2 regions of the Asticcacaulis sp. W401b genome follow, and region 2 is predicted to be linked to the other one. Evidence: predicted binding sites of a transcription regulator. Region 2 holds the regulator's gene; the other holds the start of a gene.

Region 1 (4,419 bases), on a different contig from region 2:
ACGCACCAAAGAATCCCACGTCATTTTGAGGGGCTTTTGACCTGCGAATTGCGCATCGAGCAATTTAGTATGAACCAGAGGCGGGATTTGCGCGGCACTATATCGTGTCACTCCGTTGGGTTTCGGTGCCTCCTGATCAGCCGGGGCATTCAGCATCGTTTCGTATTGGTCAATGAGGCGCCCAATGACCGTGGCGGGCGTATCGACGAACGGTATGGCCAGCTTCTGGAGTCGTACATAATCTGAATCTGCAATCTCAACTTGCCTCATAAACCCCTCCATAATTTCATATATCCATAATTTCATAAAAATTGATATATGGCAACAAAAAAAGAGCGGGTCGTGAGACCCGCTCTTTCCACATAAGACTCGAAAATTCTTCGAAGAACCGCTTCGAGAAAAATTTTCTCGTTATGGACCTTTGTCCACGTCCCGATCCGTAGGATCGGGACGTGAGCCAAATTAGAAGTCCATACCGCCCATGCCGCCCATGCCGCCGCCGGGCATAGCCGGGGCCGCTTCCTTCTTCGGGGCTTCGACCACGGCGGCTTCCGTCGTGATCAGCAGGCCCGACACCGAAGCGGCGTCTTGCAGAGCGGTACGCACAACCTTGGCCGGGTCGATGACGCCATCGGCGACCAGGTCCACGTACTTTTCGGTCTGAGCGTTGAAGCCGAAGTTGGCGTCATTCGATTCCAGCACCTTGCCGACGACGATCGAGCCTTCGACGCCCGCGTTTTCCGAGATCTGACGGATCGGAGCCTGCAGGGCCTTGCGCACGATGGCGATACCGGCGGTCTGATCGTCGTTGTCGCCGGTCAGGTCGGCCAGCTTCTTCGACGCCTTCAGCAGAGCCGTACCACCGCCCGGAACGATACCTTCGTCCACGGCCGCGCGGGTCGCGTTCAGGGCGTCATCGACGCGGTCCTTCTTTTCCTTCACTTCGACTTCGGTCGAGCCGCCGACGCGGATGACCGCGACGCCGCCGGCCAGCTTGGCCAGACGCTCTTGCAGCTTTTCCTTGTCGTAGTCCGAGGTGGTTTCTTCGATCTGTTGCTTGATCTGAGCCACGCGGCCTTCGATTTCCGCCTTTTCACCGACGCCATCGACCACGGTGGTGGTTTCCTTGGTGATCGTCACCTTCTTGGCGCGGCCCAGCATGTCGAGGGTCACGGTCTCAAGCTTGATGCCGATGTCTTCGGAGATCACCTGACCGGCGGTCAGGATGGCGATGTCTTCCAGCATGGCCTTGCGGCGGTCGCCGAAGCCCGGAGCCTTCACGGCGGCGACGCGCAGGCCACCACGCAGACGGTTGACAACGAGCGTGGCCAGAGCCTCGCCTTCGACGTCTTCGGCGATGATGAGCAGCGGACGGCCCGACTGAACCACGGCTTCGAGGATCGGCAGGATGGGTTGCAGGGTCGAGATCTTCTTGTCGAAGATCAGGATGTACGGGTCTTCGAGGACCGCTTCCATCTTGTCCGGGTTGGTGACGAAGTAGGGCGACAGGTAGCCGCGGTCGAACTGCATGCCTTCGACGACGTCCAGTTCGGTTTCGGCGGTCTTGGCTTCTTCGACGGTGATGACGCCTTCGTTGCCGACCTTGGCCATGGCGTCAGCGATCATCTGACCGACTTCGGTGTCGCCGTTGGCCGAGATGGTGCCGACCTGAGCGATTTCCGAGTTCGAGGTGACGGGCTTGGACGAGGCCTTGATTTCGGCGATGGCGACGGCCACGGCCTTGTCGATACCGCGCTTCAGGTCCATCGGGTTGCGGCCCGAAGACACCGACTTCAGACCTTCGACGGCGATGGCCTGAGCCAGAACCGTGGCGGTCGTGGTGCCGTCACCGGCCTTGTCGTTGGTCTTGGAGGCGACTTCGCGGATCAGTTGCGCGCCCAGATTTTCGAACTTATCGGCCAGTTCGATTTCCTTGGCGACCGAGACGCCGTCCTTGGTCGAGCGCGGGGCGCCGAACGACTTTTCAAGGATGACATTGCGGCCCTTGGGGCCAAGCGTGACCTTCACAGCATTGGCGAGGACATTGACGCCGCGCAGGATCTTGTCGCGCGCGTCCGAGGAAAACAGTACGTCTTTAGCAGCCATTTCGGGTGTTCCTTTGGTTGCGTATTATCGGGATAGGGAGGGACAGAGCGGATTAACGCTCAACCACACCCAGGATGTCGGATTCTTTGAGGATCAGCAGGTCTTCGCCGTTCAGCTTGACCTCGGTGCCGCCCCACTTGCCAAACAGAACGCGGTCGCCGACCTTCACGTCCAGAGCGACTTGCTCGCCCTTTTCGTTGCGGGCGCCCGGCCCGACAGCGACGACTTCGCCTTCTTGCGGCTTTTCCTTGGCCGTATCAGGGATGATGATCCCGCCCTTGGTCTTGGCTTCTTCTTCAACGCGCTTCACGAGAACGCGGTCGCCCAGCGGACGAAAGCTCATATGATGTCTCCGATGTTATTCAGATGAATGTTAGCACTCAGCATATCCGAGTGCTAACGCGCCCCTGAGTTAGGGTTGGTACCGGAGAGAGTCAAGAAGCGCCGCAGCGAATTCGTGTGAAATTTTTTCACCGGGCTTGAGGTGAAGTGAGAAGGTCAAACCACAGATTTCACAGATGGCACAGATTAAGGGATTCGGGCCGAAAGCCCTTCGGTTGCCACCTCACAGGCGCGAAGCGCCTATCTGTGCAATCTGTGTCATCTGTGGTTCCCTATACCCCTATTTCAGCTCGATATCGGCCACGATGGGGAAGTGGTCGGAAATGACCTTGCCCGAAAAGCTGTCGGTCAGGGTGGCAAAGCGCGTGACGCTCAGGGCGCGATCCACAAAAATATGGTCGATGGCCTCGCCATCCGTCTGACGGATATCGAAGCCGTTGAAGGTGCCGGTCGGGCCAAAGCGGCGCAGGCTGGCCACGCGGCTGTCTTTCAGCGGGCTGGTGTCGGCGGTGAAGCGCTTATAGGGCGCGCTGTCCATGCCGGTGTTGAAATCGCCCAGCACGATCAGATGCGCGCCCGGCACCGTCGGCAGGCTCAGGATCTGCGCCGCACAGTTTTCGCGCGCCTTGACGCCGACATGGTCAAAATGGGCGTTGCGCACGTCAAAGACCTGACCGCTGCGTTTGTCCTTGAGGATCAGGCGGGTGAAGGTGCGCGGCAGGGCAGCATCAGCGTCCTTCGATGGCGTGTCGGGCGTCTGACCGCACCACTGCGTCATGGCTGAGACTTTTTCAAAGCGGTCGCGGCGCCAGAAAACGGTCGTGCTTTCGCCGGCTTTCGCGCCGTCATCTCGGCCGACCCCGTAGTGGTCATAGTCCTCAAGCCCCTGCGACAGGTCATCGACCATCGGCAGCAGGGCCTCCTGCACGCCGAGCACGTCGGGCGCGAGGAAGGCGATCTGCGCCGCCATGCGCGGGCCGCGCTCCGGCCACGGCGGCACGTCCTGCGGATTGGCGTAGCGGATATTGTAGCTCATCAGGCGCAGGGTCTCAGCAGAAACCGGTGAGGCGACAAGCAGGGCGGCAGCGAGGAGGGGCAGCAGTTTCATGAGATCAGTCTAGGGCGCGGCTGGCGCGGGGTCCAATGACATTCATATGACGTCAAAGCGCGGGCGTGGTTACGGTCGCGCCCTGCTGCTCCAGTTGCTGTAAGGCCCCGCCGGGGGTGAGTAGCGCCGACAAGGGCAGCACAATCAGCGACTTACCCGGCGTCCCCAAAGCCGTGTTGATCGCGCTGACCGTCTGTTCCACAGACTGCCCCAGCATGGCCTTGGTGGAAGGCGCGCCTTCGAGGCAGGCCAGCAGGGCGGAATCCGGCGACAAACGCTGCACGGCCTTGAGGTCGCCAATGGCCCAGGCTTCGGTGGCGGCGCGGGCATTTTTTACCGCAAAGTCGATCTCATCCAGCGTGGCGGCGACACAATGCGCCTCTTGCTGGGCGCTGAAATCGTCGATGCGCCCCAGAGTCTTGGCCACCGAGAAACTACCTGACGGTCTGGTCTTCAGCTTCTGCGCCTTGGCAAAGCGCAGCAGCGTCTTTTCCGGGTCGCGCGTGGCAATCCCCGCCTTGTCATAGACGTCTTCGCGCAGGGTGGCTGCGGCCCAGATGGGCGACAGTTTTTTGTACTTTTCGCGGTCCAGACCATAGGTATCGGCCAGCGTATAAAAGCGCTTCGACAGATCGGCCGGCAAGACCTCATCCAGCTTTTTGCCCAGCGGCAGGCGGCGGTCCATCAGAAGGCGCGCACCGCCGATCAGCCCGCCCTTGGCCTCCGGTGCGGTGAGCAGCACATTCGACAGGCCGATAACGCGCTCTACGCGCTTCGAATCCCACGGTATGCGCTTGGTCATCACGGGCATGGCCCCCAGCACATAGACCTCGCTGTCGCCCTTGCGCACCCGCCACAGGGCG
Region 2 (4,419 bases):
CATCGCAATGCTGGCATTATTTTTAGGGTTTTTCAGAACGCGGTCATAAAGGTGGTCCGTATTGCAGTGGCCCGCATCCTGTTGTTAGGTAGGGCACACAAAGACAGATGCCGGGAGACTTGCCAATGACCACGAACAATCTGCCCCTGACGCGCCCCGAAGGCAGCGAAGCGCGGGATTTCCACGTCAGTCGTCGCGGCATAGCCGGGCTGTTCTTCGCCGGCTATGCGCTGGGGGCCGGGGCTGCCGCAGCGCAATCGCCGGTGTCCACCCCTTCGGCCGGTCTGATCGCCAAGGACCTGACCGTGCCGACCGATAGCGATTACGCCATCCCGGCCTATATTGCCTTGCCCCAAGACGCCAAGCGCCGTCCGGTGGTGCTGGTCGTGCCGGAAATTTTCGGCCTGCACGACTATCTGCGTGATGTCTGCCGCCGTCTGGCGCATCAGGGCTATGTGGCCCTGACCTTTGACCCCTTTGCGCGTAAGGGCAATGCGGCGGCGTTGAAAGACACCGCCGAAATCCGCAAGCTGGTCGAAACCGCGACCAATGAACAGGTGATGGGCGACCTGAAAACCCTGATCGCCTGGTTGAAAACCAACCCCGATGTCGGTCAGTCAAAGGGCGTGTTCGGCAAGACGAAGTTCGCCAATACCTCGCGCATCGGCATTACCGGTTTCTGCTGGGGCGGCGCCGTAACGTGGATGGCGGCGTCGTCCATCCCCGACATCAAGGCGGGCGTGGCGTGGTACGGGCGTCTGGAGCGTCCGGCGGCGACCGATTTTCTGGGTAAGGAAGACCGCCAATGGCCGATCGACCGCGCGGCGGACCTGCGCCGCCCGGTGCTGGGTCTCTATGCCGGGCAGGATGGCGGCATTTCATTGGAAAGTGTTGAGCGCATGAACGCGGCGCTTAAAGCGTCGGGTAAGACTCCCAGCCATATCGAGGTCTATAAGGACGCCAAGCACGGCTTCCACGCCGACTACCGCGCCCTTTATAACGAAAAGGCCGCCAAGGAAGGCTGGGCCGAACTGCTCAAGTGGTTTGAGACCTATTTGTAAGCAAAACCTCCCCGTGAGACGGGGAGGTTTTTTCGTCGGTCAGGCCTGCGTATTGACCGTGCCGCCGGAGGCGTTGTCGCCACCGTTATAGGCCCCGTTGGCGGCGCTGGCCGTCTTGGCCGCTGTCACGACCATGGCCGGGCGAATGGTGCGGCCAAACAGCTCATAGCCCGCCTGCATAACCATCAGGACGCTGCCGCCCTCGACCTCGGTGGAGGGCTGCTCCATAACGGCCTGATGGAAGTTGGGGTCGAACTTGTCGCCTTTAAGCGGTGCGATCTTCTTGACGCCGTTCTTTTCAAAGGCCCCGGCCAGCTCCTTTTCCGTCATCTCGATACCGGAGACGAAGTTCTTGAAAGCCGGGTCTTCGATCTGCGCCGGGACGGCCTGAAGCGCGCGTTGCAGCACGTCGGCGACGCCCAGAAGGTCGCGCGAAAAGCGCTGAATGGCATAGGCGCGCGCGTCGTTCATTTCGCGCTCAGCGCGGCGCTTGACGTTTTCGGCCTCGGCGGCGTAGCGCAGCGCCTGTTCCTTGAGTGCGGCGTTTTCAGCCTGAAGCTGCTCCAGCGCCGCGTTCAGGGTGTCGATGGCGTCATTGGCGAACGGGGCGTCTTGTTCAGTATGTTCTTCGCTCATTACTCTTTAGACTCTGTGGGTTAGGACCGTTCCTGCTCCAGCAGGCGGCCGAGGATTTTCGCGGTGTAATCCACAAGTGGGATGATGCGCGCATAATTCAACCGGGCGGGCCCGATGACGCCGATGGCGCCGACGACCTTCTGGCTCTGACCGCCCAACATATAGGGCGCTGCAATAACAGCCGAACCGGACAAAGAAAACAGTTTCGATTCCGATCCGATGAAAATTCTTACCCCCTGCGCCGAACGCACATTGTCGAGCAGGTTGATCAGCTCTTCCTTTTCTTCCAGATCCTCGAACAGGGCGCGCACGCGCTCAAGGTCTTCGAGAGCCGAAGCCTCCAGCAGATTGGCCTGTCCGCGCACGATCAGCGCGCGCTTATCCGCCTCGCCGCCCGCCCAGGCGGCCAGTCCGCGCGCAATCAGACCCGTCGCCGCCTCATTGAGCTGCTGACGTTCGGCCTCAAGCTCGGCGCGCAGATCGCGCCCGGCCTCGCTGAGCGTGCGCCCCCTCAGGCGCGTACTGAGATAGTTGGAGGCCTCGATCAGGTCGGCGGGCGTCACGCCCAGATCTAGCGCCATCAGGCGGTTTTCGACCCGTCCGTCGTCGAAGACCAGCACCGCCAGCGCCTGATCCGGGGCCAGTTTGACGAATTCAACGTGACGCACCCCGGCTTCAAACGACGGCGTCATCACCACGCCCGCCCCACCGGCAAGGCCTGACAGCAGGTTGGAGGCTTCGCGCAGGGCGCTGTCGAAGGTCATGCCCTTGGCCGTCAGGCGCGCTTCGATTTCGCGCTTGGCGTCCTGCGCCACGTCGCCGACCTCCAGCAGGCCATCGACAAACAGGCGCAGGCCCTGATGCGTTGGCATCCGCCCGGCAGAAATATGCGGCGCACTGAGCAGACCCAGTTCGGCCAGATCGGACAGGGTGTTGCGGATCGAGGCCGGGGACAGGGCGATCCCGCCCTTGGACAGGGTGCGCGATCCCACCGGCTCACCGGTTTCCAGATAGGCCTCTACCACGTGACGGAATACCTCACGCGCCCGCGCGTCCAGTTCGGTCAGCGAGGCCGTGCCACTCATCAGGGTCGAGAGCGATGTTTTCATGGCTTAAGGATATAGAAGCCTTTGCGCGCTTGTGAAGAGGCTTCGCGAGGGCCGTCGCATTTGCCGCCAAATTGCCACGATTGCAGGACTCAATCAGAATATCTGAACAGGGAGGTCTTGATGCGTAACATAGTCTGCATGACGGTCGCGATGGGGCTGGTGATGGCGGGGGCGGCGCAAGCCGATGAGGTGGTGACCCTGACCAAACCCCCCGTGTTCAAAACGCGCACCGACACTGCGACGACCGAAATCCCCAGCGCTTACAAGCCGAAACCAAAGACCAAAACCCGTGATTTTGAGCCCCTCAGAGGCCCGTGGCGCGTTACCAAATCGCTGAAAAACAAGGGCAAAGAGCCGGTCGATGAGAACGGCAACACCTATGCCTGCGTCGATAAGGACTGCAAGGTGTCGCGCAAGGTCGATGAAAAGCGGGACTAAAAAACGGCTGGTGTGCTGTTTAGTTTTTCATCGTTAGCCGTCGGATTAACAGACCGAGGCCGGTCACAACAAGACCGGGTATTAGCCAGTAGATCGTATTCCAAGCTACTATTTCGAAATCAAACAGACTTCTCCAAAAGCCCGCCAAAACAAGTTGGGCCAATGGTATTGCGATCCCCAACGGGAGTGCGAAAAGCGCAAAGCGCCGGCCACGGAATAAAACCCCCACAAACAGGATTATCCAGCCTGCAAACAGGCTCAGAAAGAACGGCGTATAGTCGGTGTGTACGACGGCGGAATAGACAATATCGTCTGACACGACCCCTTCTTTTTTATCACAATAGCTGAGCGAAGCGACGTGTCTACGACAGGTGCTTTGGTACACGGGACGGCGGGCTTAAGTCGGATTCTTGTGTTATTATTTATGTTTATGGAGCACGCCACAAAAACCTTTGCCCAAGCGAACCTATGCTGATAGGCACGTCCGCATACAATGGAGGTCCCCGCCATGTCGCAATTCGACGCCCTGAATGCCCTGAAAACCTTTCGTCCGTCCAACCGTCAGGCGGATCAGTTACGTAAGGTGACGCTCGAAACGGGTGTGACGCGCTATGCCGAAGGTTCGTGCCTGATCACGGTGGGCCATACCAAGGTGCTGGCCACAGCGTCCGTGGAGCAGGGCGTGCCGCCCTTCCTGAAGGGCAAGGGGCAGGGTTGGGTGACGGCGGAATACGGTATGCTGCCGCGTTCGACCCACACCCGTTCGCGTCGCGAAGCTGCGGCGGGCAAGCAGTCGGGTCGCACGCAGGAAATTCAGCGTCTGATCGGGCGCTCTTTACGCGCCGTGGTCGATCTCAAGGCACTGGGTGAGCGTCAGATTACGCTGGATTGCGATGTGATCCAGGCCGATGGCGGGACGCGCTGCGCCTCGATCACGGCGGCGTGGGTGGCCCTGTCTCTGGCCTGCGACAAGCTGCTGGAGCAAAAGCTGATTTCCGCCAACCCGATCATTGATCAGGTCGCGGCCGTGTCCTGTGGTGTCTATGAAAACGTACCGGTGCTCGACCTCGACTATGATGAGGATTCGACCGCAGAGACGGACTCGAACTTTGTGCTGACCGGTTCGGGCCACATCGTCGAAATTCAGGCCACCGGCGAAAAGCGTGGTTTCTCAC

Evidence for each region. The regulator HrcA, encoded in region 2, represses chaperone genes, less so after heat shock. The targets are predictions, from matches to a motif close to GTTAGCANTCNNNNNNNNNGANTGCTAAC.
Region 1: groES (co-chaperone GroES) is a predicted target of HrcA. The motif match lies at 2,479-2,507, and genes of this name have one in related genera.

The regions. Positions count from the first base shown of each region.
Region 1 covers NZ_JBKFEE010000001.1:43,543-47,961, forward strand. Annotated here, with positions in the region: gene ACK8OE_RS00185 (T4SS efffector SepA family protein) at 1-270, opposite strand, end outside; gene groL (chaperonin GroEL) at 463-2,106, opposite strand; gene groES (co-chaperone GroES) at 2,159-2,449, opposite strand; gene ACK8OE_RS00200 (endonuclease/exonuclease/phosphatase family protein) at 2,729-3,556, opposite strand; gene ACK8OE_RS00205 (TraB/GumN family protein) at 3,609-4,419, opposite strand, start outside.
Region 2 covers NZ_JBKFEE010000002.1:159,997-164,415, reverse strand. Annotated here, with positions in the region: gene ACK8OE_RS05475 (dienelactone hydrolase family protein) at 126-1,061, shown strand; gene grpE (nucleotide exchange factor GrpE) at 1,101-1,697, opposite strand; gene hrcA (heat-inducible transcriptional repressor HrcA) at 1,718-2,806, opposite strand; gene ACK8OE_RS05460 (hypothetical protein) at 2,927-3,244, shown strand; gene ACK8OE_RS05455 (hypothetical protein) at 3,264-3,563, opposite strand; gene rph (ribonuclease PH) at 3,753-4,419, shown strand, end outside.